DNA from 3 places in the Rossellomorea sp. ABR4_012 genome. Region 2 is predicted to be linked to each of the others. Evidence: predicted binding sites of a transcription regulator. Region 2 holds the regulator's gene; each other region holds the start of a gene.

Region 1 (5,837 bases), on a different contig from region 2:
GACATTCCTTATCTTCAACTTGTAAAAGAAGAAGAAAAAAACAATCCGTTGCCGCTGTGCTTTTTTATACATGGATTCACTAGTGCGAAAGAGCATAATCTCCATTATGCCTACTACTTGGCTGAAAAAGGCTTCCGTGTCGTACTTCCGGATTGTCTAGAGCATGGTGAAAGAGCGACTGGGAAAACGGAAGAGGAGCTGGGCAGCGTTTTCTGGAAGATCGTATTGAACAGCATTCATGAACTTTCACTTTTGAAAGGGCATTTTGAGAAAAAAGGTTTACTGTTGGAGAATGGAATAGGAGTAGCAGGCACCTCGATGGGAGGGATTGTCACCCTTGGAGCATTGACACAGTATGACTGGATTTCTTCTGCCGTCTCACTTATGGGGAATCCATCTTATGTGAAGTTTGCAAAAGCACAGCTTGCACATTTGAAATCTGCAGGTTACCAGCTGCCGTTCAGTGAGGAGGAGGTGCAGGCAATCCTGAATGAATTGTCCCACTATGACTTAAGTCTGCAGCCGGAAAAACTGAAGGGACGCCCGCTTATGTTCTGGCATGGAAAAAAAGATAAGGTCGTTCCATTTCATCTGACAGAAGAATTTTATAAGAGTATTTTACCTGCATATGAAGGGAATGAAGACAACATCTTATTTGTCGCTGATGATAAAGCTGACCATAAGGTTTCTAGAGAAGGCGTCATGAAGCTTGTGGAATGGTTCGAAAAGCATCTTTCGGCTTAACCTTTTGTCTTCATTGGCTTTCTTTGATAAGATAATGATAAGATGAAGTACAGTAAAGGAGAGTGTAACGATGGATCAGGACCTTAAAGATAATTTGATGGGAGCACTTGAACAGGTTGTGGACCCTGAATTAGGAATAGATATCGTCAATTTAGGATTGGTGTATGATGTAGATCTGGATGAAGAAGGAAAAGCGACAGTCACCATGACGCTTACATCCATGGGCTGCCCGCTGGCTGGGACAATCGTCGATCAAGTAAAGGCAGCATTAAGTGACATTCCTGAAGTAAAAGAAACAGAAGTGGATATCGTATGGAATCCGCCATGGAGCAAGGATAAGATGTCACGCTACGCAAAGATTGCATTAGGCATCACATGATCATAAAAAAGCCCCTTTTCAAATGAAAAGGGGCTTTTTTAAATGATTAAATAAATATTACAACCAGTATTCCGACAATCAAGCAATAAAAAGCAAAATATTTGAGATTCCCTTTAGCCATGATGTTCATGAACCATTTTAAAGAGAAGTAAGATGCAATCAATGAACCGAAGAATGCCAGTAGATAAGGCATTGTCATGGATGCTGCGGGCGGCGTTTCAATCAGGTCTTTGATCCCGAGAAGCATGACCCCGAAACTGACCGGGATATATAAAAGAAATGAATAGCGCAGTGCTGTTTCTGCTTTCATGCCGCGGGCCATGGCTGCAACAATTGTGGCACCTGAGCGGCTGATACCCGGAATCAGTGCGACTGCTTGAGCGAGACCGATGATAAGGGCATCTTTCACGTTCAAATCCCCATCATTTTTTCTCCCGCGCAGGTTACGGATAAGCCATAAAGCTGTTCCGGTAATGATAAGAGTGATCCCGATTGTCACAACTGAAGAAAGGTGCGCCTCAATTACATCGCCAAACAACACTCCAATGACACCAGCGGGTATCGTACCTATGATTAGGTACACAATAAAATGGAAATCGCGTTTGTTCTCTGGTGATTTATCTTTAAAATAACCTAAGCCATTGACAATCAGACGCCAAATGTCTTCACGATACACTAATAAAACTGCAAATAAGGAAGCTGTATTCACTAAAATTTCGAAGGTCAATCCCGGTTCTTCAATTCCCAGAAAGTACTGTGCGAGAACGAGATGACCGCTCGATGAAATAGGAATAGGTTCAGTAAAGCCCTGGAATATTCCTAAAAATAAGTATTTCACTATCAGATAAAAATCCATTACATATCCTCCAAGCGTAATTTCTCCACATTTTTTTATTTAACACCAAATAGTGACAGACTGTAAAGACTTTTTCTGAATGTTAATCAAACCGTAATCTAATGATTCAAGAAGATACCTTCATCTGGCATGCATGAACATCATCACGAAGAAGAAAATAAAAAGGAAGCCATGCTTCAAACAGAGGAGGTATCATAATGGGACAACCAAGACATTTCAGGGGCGGAGAAAAAGCGCCGAATAATGGAATTTATATCGAAATTGGTGAAACCGGAAGCAACGTAAACAATCCTCAAAAGCTGAAAATGAAAGCGGGAGACCGGTTTCCTGAGAATTCAAATCACAACCGCCACTGGACATACATGAGAAAACCTTAATTAAGAGAGTTTTCAAGAACAAGGATTACCGTAGAGAATACCGGGAATTGGTTAAAAAGTTCCTTGGTCATACGGTCATTCTTGTTCTTTTTCTTTTTATTTTTCGTGAGAAGGAGATATAATAAAAATAAAGGTCAATAAAGGTCAAGAAGAGGTGTTGAAGCACATGAATATTGAATCCATGACACACAGCATTCAAGAAGGACTTGCCGCATCAGGCCAACTTGCGAAAGATCATAAGCATACCGATATTCAAATACTTCACCTGTGGAGCATTTTCATTCAAAACCCGGATGGACTTCTTACATCCATTTATAAAAAAGCAGGTATAAATACGGGCGAACTATACGATTTTCTTCAGGAAAAGCTGAAGGGAATTCCAGCGGTGGAAGGTTCTGGAGTTCAATATGGGCAATATGTATCCAATGATGTAAACCGACTGTTCATAGAAGGAGAAAAACTCCAAAGAAAATGGGGGGATGATTTTCTATCGATTGAACATTTAGCCCTTTCCTTATTTGAGCAAACTGATCATCCCGTCATTAGATATATGAAGGAAAAGGGAATCACTCAAGAACAGCTGAAAACGATAATTACTTCCATAAGAGGGGGAAAAAAGGTGAATACGCAAAATCCTGAAGTTACATATGAAGCACTTAAAAAGTATGGAAGGGATCTCGTAGCAGAAGTCAAATCAGGCAAAATAGATCCCGTCATCGGCAGGGACGGTGAGATCCGCCATGTCATCCGGATCCTATCTAGAAAAACGAAGAATAACCCTGTTCTGATCGGTGAACCGGGAGTTGGGAAGACAGCAATCGTCGAGGGACTTGCCCAGCGGATTGTCAGGAAGGATGTTCCGGAAGGGCTGAAAGATAAAACCATATTTGAACTCGATATGAGTTCTCTTGTGGCAGGTGCAAAATTTCGCGGAGAATTCGAAGAAAGATTGAAAGCCGTGCTAACGGAAGTGAAAAAAAGCGAAGGCAAGATCCTGCTGTTCATTGATGAATTGCACACGATTGTCGGAGCAGGCAAGACAGAAGGTGCAATGGATGCCGGCAACATTCTGAAACCGATGCTTGCCAGGGGTGAACTTCACTGTATCGGGGCCACTACGCTGAATGAATACCGCAAATATATCGAAAAGGACCCGGCATTGGAGCGGCGTTTTCAACAGGTGATGGTACAGGAGCCGAACGTGGAAGATACAGTATCAATTTTGAGAGGATTGAAGGAACGGTTTGAAATTCACCATGGTGTCAATATCCATGACCGCGCAATTGTAGCAGCTGCAAGATTGTCTGACCGATACATTTCAGATCGTTTCCTGCCGGATAAGGCGATTGATCTGATTGATGAGGCATGTGCAATGATCCGTACGGAAATTGATTCAATGCCTTCCGAGTTGGATGAAGTGACCCGTAAAGTGATGCAGCTTGAAATTGAAGAAGCGGCACTCATGAAAGAAAAAGATGAACAAAGTAAGGAACGTTTAAGCCGGATCAAGGAAGATTTAAGTAATCTGAAAGAAAAAGCCGACACGATGAAGCTTAAATGGTTAAAGGAGAAAGAAAGCATAGGGGTTGTCCAGGAAAAAAGGGAAGAGCTGGAGAAGCTGAGGCGCCAGCTTGAAGAAGCGGAAAGCGATTATGACTTAAATAAGGCTGCAGAACTTAGACACGGCAGGATTCCAGCAATGGAAAAGGAACTTCAGGCAGTTGAACAAGAAATGATGAGGGAACAAGAGGGAAGGCTTGTAAGAGAAGAAGTGACGGAAGAAGAAGTTGCAAACATCGTAGCCAGATGGACCGGAATCCCTGTAACAAAGCTGGTCGAGGGTGAAAGAGAGAAGCTCTTGAAGCTTGATCAGATATTGCATGAACGTGTCATCGGGCAAGATGAAGCAGTAGAACTTGTCAGCGATGCAGTGATCCGTGCAAGAGCGGGAATCAAAGATCCCAATCGTCCGATTGGTTCTTTCATATTCCTTGGTCCTACCGGAGTGGGTAAGACAGAGCTCGCCAAGACACTGGCACACACTTTATTTGATAGCGAAGAACAGATGATAAGAATTGATATGTCTGAATATATGGAGAAGCATGCGGTATCGAGACTGGTTGGGGCACCTCCTGGTTATGTCGGCTATGAAGAGGGCGGCCAGCTCACAGAAGCCATCAGAAGGAAGCCTTATTCCGTGATCCTGCTCGATGAAATCGAAAAGGCACATCCTGAAGTCTTCAATATTTTACTGCAGATGCTTGACGACGGACGAATTACTGATTCACAAGGCAGAACGGTTGATTGCAAAAACACGGTCATCATCATGACATCCAACATTGGCTCATCCTATTTATTGGAAAGAAATAAAGGGGAAGAAGAAATTGATGATGAAACAAAAGATATGGTGATGAAGCAGCTGAGAGGCTCGTTCAGACCTGAATTTCTGAACCGCGTGGATGACATCATCCTATTTAAGCCGCTCAGTATCGAAAATGTCAAAGGAATCATTGGAAAGCTTCTTACAGAATTGCAGTCACGTGTGGAAGAACAGCAAATATCAATGAACATGACAGAAAAAGCAAAAGAATTCATCGCGGAAGCCGCATACGATCCTGTCTACGGAGCACGCCCATTAAAGAGATATCTCCAAAAGGAAATTGAAACAAAACTTGCAAGGGAACTGATTGCAGGAAATATCGGAAAAAATAAAGAAGTCATGATTGATGCGGGGGATGAAGGGCTGACTCTTTTGGTTCGTTAGCAAATTAAATGTAAATTAAAAAGCAGCCTGCAACAGGCTGCTTTTTAATGATGATCTTCAACAGGGTCGTTTGGAATTACCAATGTAATAACAAATAGTAAAATCGTCACTCCAATTGAAAGGATCAATCCTGTTTCAAAATGAAACTTTAATCCGTTCATTGAACTTACAACGTAAGTTAACATTTGTGTCAAAACAAAAGCCCAGAAAAATGTCCAGAAAAATCTCACGCCAGTCACCTCATTCCTCTATTTAATCCATATGTAGATGGAATCTCACCATTTCCAATCTTTTTAATCATACCATACCTATTTTAAATAATAAATGGCGAATATGTGAAAATGTAACCCTTAACATCCGCTCTGCAGCAGCAAATGACTCGTTCATATTTTTTCCTTTTATAGGCAAACTTCCTTTCAAAACTTCTTTCTGTACATAAACTGTAATGACTCACTATGTAAAAGGAGAATTCCAATGAATCAGCGATTGTTTCAATTAGATCAAGAGTGGTGCATGATTCATTATCCTGAAAGACCCAATGGATTTGCTGTTATGATCCTTGGTGACCATCACCATTATGTAGATGATAAAACCAGCTTTTGGGAGCAGCATGAAGCCAGGAAAAAATGGATTAAAGATCTAATGGCCAAAGGATACATCGTTTACTACAGCAATCTATATGGAGCCAATTGGGGTAGCGGTCAGGCAGTGCAGTTA
Region 2 (5,837 bases):
AACACCGATATGCTTCGGGGAGCTGTAAGTGAGCTTTGATCCGGAGATTTCCGAATGGGGGAACCCACTGTTCGTAATGGAACAGTATCCTTACTTGAATACATAGAGTATGGAAGGCAGACCCAGGGAACTGAAACATCTAAGTACCTGGAGGAAGAGAAAGCAAATGCGATTCCCTGAGTAGCGGCGAGCGAAACGGGATGTAGCCCAAACCAAGAGGCTTGCCTCTTGGGGTTGTAGGACACTCTATACGGAGTTACAAAGGAACGGAGTAGACGAAGAAGTCTGGAAAGGCTCGTCAAAGAAGGTAACAACCCTGTAGTTGAAACTTCGTTCCCTCTTGAGTGGATCCTGAGTACGGCGGGACACGTGAAATCCCGTCGGAAGCTGGGAGGACCATCTCCCAAGGCTAAATACTACCTAGTGACCGATAGTGAACCAGTACCGTGAGGGAAAGGTGAAAAGCACCCCGGAAGGGGAGTGAAAGAGAACCTGAAACCGTGTGCCTACAAGTAGTCAGAGCCCGTTAACGGGTGATGGCGTGCCTTTTGTAGAATGAACCGGCGAGTTACGATCCCATGCAAGGTTAAGTCGATGAGACGGAGCCGCAGCGAAAGCGAGTCTGAATAGGGCGAATGAGTATGTGGTCGTAGACCCGAAACCAGGTGATCTACCCATGTCCAGGATGAAGTCCAGGTAACACTGGATGGAGGTCCGAACCCACGCACGTTGAAAAGTGCGGGGATGAGGTGTGGGTAGCGGAGAAATTCCAATCGAACTTGGAGATAGCTGGTTCTCTCCGAAATAGCTTTAGGGCTAGCCTCATGTGTAAGAGTCTTGGAGGTAGAGCACTGTTTGGACTAGGGGCCCTCATCGGGTTACCGAATTCAGACAAACTCCGAATGCCAAAGACTTATCCATGGGAGTCAGACTGCGAGTGATAAGATCCGTAGTCGAAAGGGAAACAGCCCAGACCACCAGCTAAGGTCCCAAAGTATACGTTAAGTGGAAAAGGATGTGGAGTTGCTTAGACAACCAGGATGTTGGCTTAGAAGCAGCCACCATTTAAAGAGTGCGTAATAGCTCACTGGTCGAGTGACTCTGCGCCGAAAATGTACCGGGGCTAAACGTATCACCGAAGCTGTGGATTGACACCTCTAGGTGTCAGTGGTAGGAGAGCGTTCTAAGGACAGTGAAGTCAGACCGTAAGGACTGGTGGAGTGCTTAGAAGTGAGAATGCCGGTATGAGTAGCGAAAGATGGGTGAGAATCCCATCCACCGAATGCCTAAGGTTTCCTGAGGAAGGCTCGTCCGCTCAGGGTTAGTCGGGACCTAAGTCGAGGCCGATAGGCGTAGACGATGGACAACAGGTTGATATTCCTGTACCACCTCTTTTCCGTTTGAGCAATGGGGGGACGCAGGAGGATAGGGTAAGCGCACTGCTGGATATGTGCGTCTAAGCAGTTAGGCTGATGATGAGGCAAATCCCATCATCGTGAAGGCTGAGCTGTGATAGCGAGCGAATTATAGTAGCGAAGTTCCTGATTCCACACTGCCAAGAAAAGCCTCTAGCGAGGAAAAAGGTGCCCGTACCGCAAACCGACACAGGTAGGCGAGGAGAGAATCCTAAGGTGAGCGAGAGAACTCTCGTTAAGGAACTCGGCAAAATGACCCCGTAACTTCGGGAGAAGGGGTGCTCTTTGAGGTGCATAGCCTCGAAGAGCCGCAGTGAATAGGCCCAGGCGACTGTTTAGCAAAAACACAGGTCTCTGCGAAGCCGTAAGGCGAAGTATAGGGGCTGACGCCTGCCCGGTGCTGGAAGGTTAAGAGGAGTGCTTAGCGCAAGCGAAGGTGCGAATCGAAGCCCCAGTAAACGGCGGCCGTAACTATAACGGTCCTAAGGTAGCGAAATTCCTTGTCGGGTAAGTTCCGACCCGCACGAAAGGCGTAACGATCTGGGCACTGTCTCAACGAGAGACTCGGTGAAATTATAGTACCTGTGAAGATGCAGGTTACCCGCGACAGGACGGAAAGACCCCGTGGAGCTTTACTGTAGCCTGATATTGAATTTTGGTACAGCTTGTACAGGATAGGTAGGAGCCTTGGAAGCCGGAGCGCCAGCTTCGGTGGAGGCGTTGGTGGGATACTACCCTGGCTGTATTGAAATTCTAACCCGCGCCCCTTATCGGGGTGGGAGACAGTGTCAGGTGGGCAGTTTGACTGGGGCGGTCGCCTCCTAAAGAGTAACGGAGGCGCCCAAAGGTTCCCTCAGAATGGTTGGAAATCATTCGCAGAGTGTAAAGGCACAAGGGAGCTTGACTGCGAGACCTACAAGTCGAGCAGGGACGAAAGTCGGGCTTAGTGATCCGGTGGTTCCGCATGGAAGGGCCATCGCTCAACGGATAAAAGCTACCCCGGGGATAACAGGCTTATCTCCCCCAAGAGTCCACATCGACGGGGAGGTTTGGCACCTCGATGTCGGCTCATCGCATCCTGGGGCTGTAGTCGGTCCCAAGGGTTGGGCTGTTCGCCCATTAAAGCGGTACGCGAGCTGGGTTCAGAACGTCGTGAGACAGTTCGGTCCCTATCCGTCGTGGGCGCAGGAAATTTGAGAGGAGCTGTCCTTAGTACGAGAGGACCGGGATGGACGCACCGCTGGTGTACCAGTTGTCTTGCCAAAGGCATCGCTGGGTAGCTATGTGCGGAAGGGATAAGTGCTGAAAGCATCTAAGCATGAAGCCCCCCTCGAGATGAGATTTCCCATCACTTTATGTGAGTAAGATCCCTAGAAGATGACTAGGTAGATAGGTCAGAGGTGGAAGCATGGTGACATGTGGAGCTGACTGATACTAATCGATCGAGGACTTAACCACAAAGAGTCATTTTTAAATGAACACATTGGTCGATACTCGACTTTCTTGACATCAATCCTTTATCTAGTTTTGAAGGAACAAACCCTTCAATTGAATATTCGTCTGGTGATTATGGCGAAGAGGTCACACCCGTTCCCATGCCGAACACGGAAGTTAAGCTCTTCAGCGCCGATGGTAGTTGGGGGCTCTCCCCCTGTGAGAGTAGGACGTCGCCAGGCAAATAGAAAAAACAGCTCATTTACGGGCTGTTTTTTTGTTTTATCTATAAAAATGGCCAGCAGGACGGTAGAAATGGTCCTTATTCTGGGCTAGGACTGGATATATTATCAAAAATGGGGTACTTATTATCAAAAAAACAGATATATTATCAAAAACGAGATGTTTATTATCAAAAATCAAAATATATTATCAAAAGCCACTTATCACTTTAGATCAGCCATTTAGATCAAACCCCACACCACACTGACTTCGTCTGTCCACCCCCTGCCGCTGAACCACCGAACTGACATTAACTTTCCCAGCCCAACCAACATACAATACTCTAGGTTGAACAATCCAATTAAGAACCGATCTGAATAAACTCCCTTTTATACGTTTAAAAGTTTTCCAAAACAGGAAAACTTCTAAGGGTAAGTTCATAATTGCAAAGTTCAATGCCCAATTGTATAATTATAGTCAAATATAGTCAAAGTCAAAATGAGGAGGAGGTTTGATGAGGAACATTTCCGACATCATTGAGAGTTATTTGAAGAATGTTTTGGAGCTTAGTGAAAGTGAAATAGTAGAGATAAAAAGAAGCGAAATTGCGGATAAGTTTCAATGTGTTCCTTCTCAAATTAATTATGTGATCAATACCCGTTTTACGATTGAAAGAGGGTATGTGGTTGAAAGTAAACGGGGCGGCGGGGGCTATATCCGGATTATGAAGGTGAAAGCCCATGACCAGGTCCATCTTATAGATCAGCTGGTATCGCTGGTGACAAGAGCGATCAGTCAAAGTACAGCTGCAGATATTATATTCAGGTTAGTGGAAGAAGATATAATCTCGGAACGGGAAGCCAAGATTATGCTGAGTGTCATGGATCGTTCGGTAATCATGGTGGATCTGCCCGAACGGGATGTGCTTCGGGGAAGAATGTTAAAGGCTATGCTGGATAGCTTGAAGTATGAGTAAGGGTTGAGAGGTGAGTCGGATGATTTGTCAAGAGTGTAATGAGAGGCCTGCTACCCTACATTTCACGAAGGTAGTAAATGGGGAGAAGACAGAAGTGCATTTGTGTGAACACTGCGCCCAGGATAAGGGAGATAAGTTTATGTTTGATTCTTCACCTGGTTTTTCTGTGAATAACTTATTGGCAGGTCTTCTTAATATATCTCCTGCATTCAAGCAGGCGAAAACTTCGGAAATTCCTCATCAAGAGGTTTTGCAGTGTGAAAAGTGCAAAATGACTTTTCAGCAGTTCATCAATGTGGGAAGGTTTGGATGTTCTCACTGTTATGAGACCTTCAAATCACAACTGGATCCCATTTTAAAACGAGTGCACAGCGGCAACGTCGAGCATCATGGAAAAGTTCCTGAGCGCATGGGAGGAGCCATCCACTTAAAGAAAAAAATCCTTCAATTGAGGGCCGATTTGCAAGCATCGATCGAAAATGAAGAGTTTGAGGAAGCAGCCAAGATCAGAGACGAAATCCGCTCCCTGGAGAAAGAGGTTAAGAAAGAGGGGGGAGATGCTGGATGAGCCTTGAGAAATTTTTGAGTAATGCCGTCAGCTCCTGGATGAATGAAGAAGGTCCGAATTCGGATATTGTCCTTAGCTCCCGGGTGCGGCTTGCCCGTAATTTTACCGATTTCCGGTACTCCACTCTTTATTCAGCGGAGGAAGCAAAGGAAATCGTAAGCAAGGTAAGGGATAAGATCCCTCTATATCCAAAAGATTTAGGGGAATTGGAATTTCTGGCTACGAATGAGATTCAACCTCTTCAAAAAAGGGTATTGATGGAGAAACACCTGATCAGTCCTAATTTAGCTGAGAATGAAAAAGACGGTGCAGTACTTTTATCAAATGAAGAAGATGTCAGCATCATGATAAACGAAGAAGATCATATTCGAATACAGTGTTTATACCCGGGTCTGCAGCTAAAAGAAGCATTGAATCGGGCCAATGAAATCGATGATTGGTTTGAAAGTGAATTCAATTATGCGTTTGATGAGAAGCATGGATACTTAACGACATGTCCGACAAATGTTGGAACAGGGCTAAGGGCTTCGGTCATGATGCACCTTCCCGGCCTAGTGCTGACCCAGCAGCTGAACCGTATCATACCCGCCATCAACCAGCTGGGACTAGTGGTTAGAGGTATTTATGGAGAAGGCAGTGAAGCGTTGGGTAATATATTTCAAATATCGAATCAGATCACATTAGGTAAATCCGAAGAGGATATTGTGGAAGATTTATTAAGCGTCGTAAAGCAGATCATCGACAAAGAAGAGTCTGCCAGGGAAGCATTAGTCAAGACATCGAACATACAATTAGAAGACAGAGTGTTCCGCTCGCTCGGGGTACTTGAACACAGCCGCATCATCGAATCCAAGGAAGCAGCGAAATGTTTATCGGATGTAAGACTTGGAATCGATTTAGGATACATCAAAAACATATCCAAGAATATATTGAATGAACTAATGATTTTGACTCAGCCGGGGTTCCTGCAGCAATATTCGGGAGGACCTCTTAGACCAAATGAAAGAGATATAAGAAGGTCTTCTTTGATACGAGAGCGAATTAAATTAGATAAAGACGCATGTGAGGAGGAAGAATAATATGATGTTTGGTCGATTTACAGAAAGAGCACAAAAGGTATTGGCATTGGCCCAAGAAGAAGCAATCCGCTTGGCACACAGTAATATTGGCACTGAACATATTTTATTGGGACTTGTCCGTGAAGGTGAAGGGATTGCGGCGA
Region 3 (5,837 bases), on a different contig from region 2:
TGCTGTATGCCCATAGGTATCATTTATTTGTTTAAAATGATCGACATCAATCAGACAGATTGCGCACGTTTCCTTCTCCTCGATCGCTTCTTTGATCATGCGGTTATAATGACTGTCAAACGACCGGACATTATAAAGACCCGTCAAAGCATCCCTTAGTGCATTTTCTTTATACTGATAATAACGCTCGCTTGTCTTCCTGATATAATCGACAAAATATAAGGTCAAGTAGCCTCCGATCAATGTACTGAGAATATGGAATAATGCAATATCCCATACCTCTGCATACTTGTCCACAACGATGTAAAGAGCGATCGAGAAAATCAATTGACTATACAGCAGGAGAAACGTCCATCTTTTCCACGGACTTCCTTTCATGTAAGTTACAATCAATCCCGACCCGACTGCAATGGAAAGCATCATGAAAAGGGCCACATAAGAAGAGAAATTCACCGCTATGAAGAAACGTCCTGCGCTGATGACTGAAGCAGAAATGATCGTCGGTAAGAAGCCTCCATAGAACGCTACAAGAATGACCGGGATATGTCTCAAATCAAGAATCGTCATATCGTTGACACCTATGCTGTAGTGCATAAGGATAATTCCTAGAATTCCGGCTAAAATCCCGTCCAGTACTTTTATATGGATCGGTGATGTTAAGGTCAGCCTCTTCTTCCTGAAGAGTTGATGCCAAACAAACGTGAAAGACATTAACAGCGAAATGTTTATTACTAAATCACTTATCATAACTGTATCTTTCCTCACATTTAATATAATAGGTAAATTATACCGTAATTCCGTAGGAGATTTCACGTTTTTATTAATTTTATGTTCAGTAACACAACGTCAAACTTTAACGTAACCAGGTTTAATTCATTCACTCATGTTCTTCTGGCGGAACATCAGGATGAAATTGATAGTAATGCAAGTCAACCTTACCTTTATTGTTCAAAAATACTCCTTCTGATTCAAGGGATGTTTTTTGGCGGTTGAATTGTTCTTCGTCTTGAAAGCCGATTTCTCCTTTACTGTTGATCACCCGGTGCCAGGGAAGCCGATACTTTTCGCTCATCGAATGAAGAATCCTCACGACCTGCCTTGCTCCTCTTGGACTTCCTGCGTATTTTGCAATTTGACCGTACGACATGACTTTACCATGCGGGATATTTTTTATGATGTTCACGGCTCTTTCTGTAAAACTTTTCACTCGACTTTACTCCTTTATCATCAGATATGTTTAGCCTCACTGATTATATGAAATAGTAATAGGGGATGAAACGATGATGGTACAAGCCTCTTTCCTACAATAATCCATTTATTTATATTACACTAATGATTAGCTAAAGAGAGGACGTGATGGTGAAATGACGATAAAACTGATTGCTCTTGATATGGATGGAACGCTTGTCAATCATGAAGGCGAGGTTTCTCCGGAAAATGAAAAAGCCATTCAACGGGCAAAGGAAAAGGGAATTCATGTTGTGTTGAGTACAGGGCGCTCTCTTCGCAGATGCAGGGATATTTCCGATCAACTTGGCCGCTCTTCCTATTTGATCACTGTAAACGGCGGGGAAATTTATGATCATGAATACAATCTGGTGGACAGTACGCCACTTGATAGGGAGCTTGTAAAACTGCTTTGGACACTGAAGGAAGAACACGATATCTACTACTGGTCTTCGACTACCCAGGGATTATTCAATACCCACAACCCATTTGATCAGGATATAGATGCATATGACTGGTTAAAGTTTGGGTTTGATATCAAAGAAGATGAAGTCCGTAAAGTGGTGATGGATGAATTGATGAAAAATAAGGCACTTGAAATCACCAATTCCAGTCCTACGAATATCGAAATCAATCCGGCAGGCGTGAACAAAGCGGCGGCCCTTGTAAAGGTATGCGAATGGCTCGACCTCTCCATGGAAGAAGTAATGGCTGTCGGCGACAGCATGAACGATATCGCCATGATCAGGGAAGCAGGCTTTGGTGTGGCGATGGGGAATGCCCAGGAAAAAGTGAAGATAGCCGCCGATTGGGTGACAGGTCTGCACACTGACCATGGCGTTGCCCAGGCGATTGATAGGGTACTTTCTTCTGACGAATACCTATAGTCAAAAAGAGCATGAGCCACTAGTGGCTCATGCCCTTTTTTTTCACAGAAACTAGGAGTACCATCAAGAAGATGCTCCTTGAAAAATCCTTATTTAACGACAATTTCATTGTTTTCCAGCGTTACTAATACTTGGTTGATATCTTCTTCTTCAAGAAGTAAATCCGCAATCTTGTCTTCTACCTGCTCCTGGATCACCCGGCGCAATGGACGAGCTCCAAATTCAGGATGATAGCCTATTTCAACCAGCTTATCTTTTGCTTCTATATCAACGGTAACTGTAATCTTTTGATCGTCAAGCCCGGCTTGCAGATCAGCGAGCATTAGATCAAGAATTTGTAGAAGTTCTTCTTTCTCAAGCGACTGGAATTCAATGATACTGTCAAATCGGTTTAGGAATTCCGGCTTGAAGTAAGCTCCCAACGACTTCAGGATAGTTGTTTCCTTCACTGCATCAGTACCACCCGTATCAAAGCCTACGATCGCTTCCTTCTTATCTGTCACACCTGCATTACTTGTCATGATAATCACAGTATCTTTAAAGCTTACAGTTCTGCCCTGACTGTCTGTTAATCGTCCATCTTCCAGTATTTGCAAGAACATATGCTGCACATCAGGATGTGCTTTCTCGATTTCATCCAGCAGAATGATGGAATAAGGATTTCTCCTTACCTTCTCCGTGAGCTGTCCCGACTCTTCGTGTCCGACATACCCTGGAGGTGAACCAATCAGTTTGGAGACGGAATGCTTCTCCATGTATTCACTCATGTCTAATCGGAGCATACTATCTTTCGAACCGAATAATTCTTCAGCCAGCGTTTTCGTCAACTCTGTTTTACCAACACCAGTCGGGCCGACAAATAAGAAAGTACCGATTGGACGGTGCTTCGCCTTTAATCCTGCACGGCTTCGGCGAATCGCTTTTGCTACTTTTTTTACAGCTTCTGCCTGACCGATCACTTTATTAGAAAGATTTGTCTCAAGTTCTTTCATACGTTTCTTGTCATCGCTTTGAAGCTTCCCGACCGGTATGCCCGTCTTCGCTTCGATGATTGACTGGATAAGCTCCGGCTCTACCACTGATTTCCCCTTCGCATCACCATTTTGAAGCAGCTTCTCGATTTCTTTTTCCTTGTCACGAAGCTTAGCCGCTTCCTCGTAGCGCTCTTCCTTCGTTGCATAATCTTTCTTTGCTTTTACCTCATTCAGCTTCTTATAAAGGGCTGATGTGTCTTTTCCTTCTGACTGAAGGTTCATTTTAGAACCGGCTTCATCCATTAAATCGATTGCTTTATCGGGTAAGAAACGATCCTGGATGTAACGGTGGGATAGCTTAACGCATGACTCAATGGTTTCATCTGTATACGTTACACCATGAAAATTTTCATACTTATCACGCAATCCTTTTAGGATCTCAATTGCCTGTTCAGGATTTGGTTCATTCACCATCACTGGCTGGAACCGGCGTTCAAGAGCCGCATCTTTTTCGATTTGGCGGTACTCTTTCAGTGTAGTCGCACCGATCACCTGCAATTCACCACGGGCTAAAGCCGGTTTTAGGATATTGCCTGCATCCATTGAACCTTCTGCTGATCCGGCACCAACCAGCTGATGAATCTCATCAATGAATAACATGACATTCTTGCGGCTTTGAAGCTCGCTGATGATTGCCTTCAATCGCTCTTCAAAGGATCCGCGAACTCCTGTACCGGCTGTCAATGAAGCTACGTCCATCACATATACTTCTTTATTTAAAAGTTTTGAAGGAACCTCTTCGGCCGCAATTTTTAGTGCAAGCCCTTCCGCAATCGCTGTTTTCCCTACACCCGGCTCACCGATGAGAACGGGATTATTTTTATTGCGGCGGTTCAGGATTTCAATGACACGCTCGACCTCTTTATCTCTACCGATGACTGGATCGATAAGTCCTGCTTTGGCAGCATTGGTCACATTGCGTCCGAATTGATCAAGGATCCCGTTTCCGCCGTTCCCGCCTGTTTGAGCCTCAGGGCCAAGAGATTGCCCGCCAAATGTATGAGGCTGATGACCTTCCATATTCATGCCTTTGAATATTTCATCAAGAGGAAATCCCCCATTTAAACCAGAAGGCATTTTCGACTGTTGTTGTTGAAAACAAGCAGAGCACATATGCATTCTTGTCTTATGATTGTTGACTCTTTTAAAGACTTCAACCGTTGCCTGGTTTTGCTGACATACTTGACATTTCATACAGTATTACCTCCTCATGAGTAGTAAATATATTGATAAAGTTTAGTTATAAGTTTTACGGCCAAGATTAATCGCAATTTGACTTTGACTTTCTTTGACCTTCTAACCATATTATAGTTTGACCTTTTTTGACTTTCAAGAATTTTGTTTGTGGAATTTTATGTTAAAAATAATGGTATTTGAATGTCTGCATAAGGCAAAAAGGAAACTGTCTCACTCGACAGTTTCCTTAAATATTTTTATTTACTCCTATACCAGTTCGCGATCCCAGTGGCGGTGTGCGGAAACGGCATTGATGAATTCAGAGGTGAATGTGTTCATATCTTCGCCGGTCACAACCCCCGAAGCATTTTTGACTCCGATTTCTTCTAGTAGTTGTGCCCCCTCATGGGTAGCCCCGATCGGCTTAAAGTGGGCAAAGGCTTCTTTTACAAAATAGGCTGTATCTTCCTTGAATTTCTTATCAACGACCTTGCCGCCTGCCACGTATAAGCTGTCAAACAGGACGGAATCGCATGTAAGGAAGGTATGGTCGACTTCAAGTTCCTTTCCATCTACTCCTTTTAACACGCCGAGCTTATTGCTTATGATTTCAGGCTGAAGGCCTTCTTCCTTTAAATTGTCGATGACATTGGATACATCCGCACCGTCAAACTGATTGCTTACTATAACCCCCACTTTACGGGTATGGGGTTTTTTAATTGTGTTTTCCTGACTTAGAGCAGGAGAAGACTTGGTTACCTTGGATCCCGGTCCTTCCGGAATCTCGGCACCGATTGCTTCAGCAAATCCTTTTGCCAAATCAAGACTGACATGTGCGAACATATCAACCACCTGCTGGCGGATTGAATGGTTCATGACTTTCCCAAGTTCAAAGCTGAAAGCATTGATCATGTGTTCTTTCTCAGGCTCACTCATGCTATTCCAGAAAAGGGTGGCTTGAGAGAAGTGATCCTTAAAGCTTTCACTTCTGGCACGGACTTTGCGTCCTTCCATCTTCTCCTGATAATGAGTATACCCGCCTTCCTCTTCGCTTGCAGGTGCTGGTGTGTTATTGGCAAGTGAATTTTTATGGTAGCTCACCTGTCCTTTATTGATGGTATGGCGTCCGTATCCGTCACGCTGGTTGTTATGGAATGGACAAACAGGACGGTTGATCGGCAGCTCGTGGAAGTTCGGACCGCCAAGTCGAATCAGCTGTGTATCTGTATAAGAGAATAAGCGTCCCTGTAATAATGGATCATTTGAAAAATCAATGCCCGGCACGACAGAGCCAGGATGGAAAGCTGCCTGTTCGGTTTCTGCAAATACATTATCCACATTTCGGTTCAGCGTCATTTTACCGATGAGTTTCACCGGGACTTCTTCCTCCGGCCAAAGTTTTGTTGGATCCAGCACATCAAAGTCGAATTTGAATTCGTCTTCTTCTTTGATCAGTTGAACACCCAGTTCATATTCCGGGTAATCCCCATTCTCGATTGACTCATATAAATCA

The links. Region 2 encodes CtsR, which represses protease genes until heat stress. Its sites were predicted from a motif close to ATGGTCAATAAAGGTCAAACA; they were not measured.
Region 1: the regulator CtsR is predicted to act here: its motif matches at 2,487-2,507, upstream of clpB (ATP-dependent chaperone ClpB).
Region 3: the regulator CtsR is predicted to act here: its motif matches at 4,458-4,478, upstream of ACXAFV_RS21845 (ATP-dependent Clp protease ATP-binding subunit).

Annotation. Positions count from the first base shown of each region.
Region 1 covers NZ_JBSWVK010000005.1:274,827-280,663, reverse strand. The annotation lists gene ACXAFV_RS19555 (prolyl oligopeptidase family serine peptidase) at 1-744, shown strand, start outside; gene ACXAFV_RS19550 (metal-sulfur cluster assembly factor) at 815-1,123, shown strand; gene ACXAFV_RS19545 (undecaprenyl-diphosphate phosphatase) at 1,170-1,979, opposite strand; gene ACXAFV_RS19540 (YjzC family protein) at 2,177-2,356, shown strand; gene clpB (ATP-dependent chaperone ClpB) at 2,523-5,120, shown strand; gene ACXAFV_RS19530 (YjzD family protein) at 5,165-5,350, opposite strand; gene ACXAFV_RS19525 (hydrolase) at 5,595-5,837, shown strand, end outside.
Region 2 covers NZ_JBSWVK010000001.1:218,544-224,380, reverse strand. The annotation lists rRNA gene ACXAFV_RS01190 (23S ribosomal RNA) at 1-2,873, shown strand, start outside; rRNA gene rrf (5S ribosomal RNA) at 2,975-3,091, shown strand; gene ACXAFV_RS01180 (CtsR family transcriptional regulator) at 3,586-4,047, shown strand; gene ACXAFV_RS01175 (UvrB/UvrC motif-containing protein) at 4,067-4,615, shown strand; gene ACXAFV_RS01170 (protein arginine kinase) at 4,612-5,694, shown strand; gene clpC (ATP-dependent protease ATP-binding subunit ClpC) at 5,696-5,837, shown strand, end outside.
Region 3 covers NZ_JBSWVK010000008.1:63,215-69,051, reverse strand. The annotation lists gene ACXAFV_RS21860 (diguanylate cyclase) at 1-747, opposite strand, end outside; gene ACXAFV_RS21855 (MGMT family protein) at 878-1,207, opposite strand; gene ACXAFV_RS21850 (Cof-type HAD-IIB family hydrolase) at 1,365-2,114, shown strand; gene ACXAFV_RS21845 (ATP-dependent Clp protease ATP-binding subunit) at 2,204-4,342, opposite strand; gene ACXAFV_RS21840 (catalase) at 4,592-5,837, opposite strand, start outside.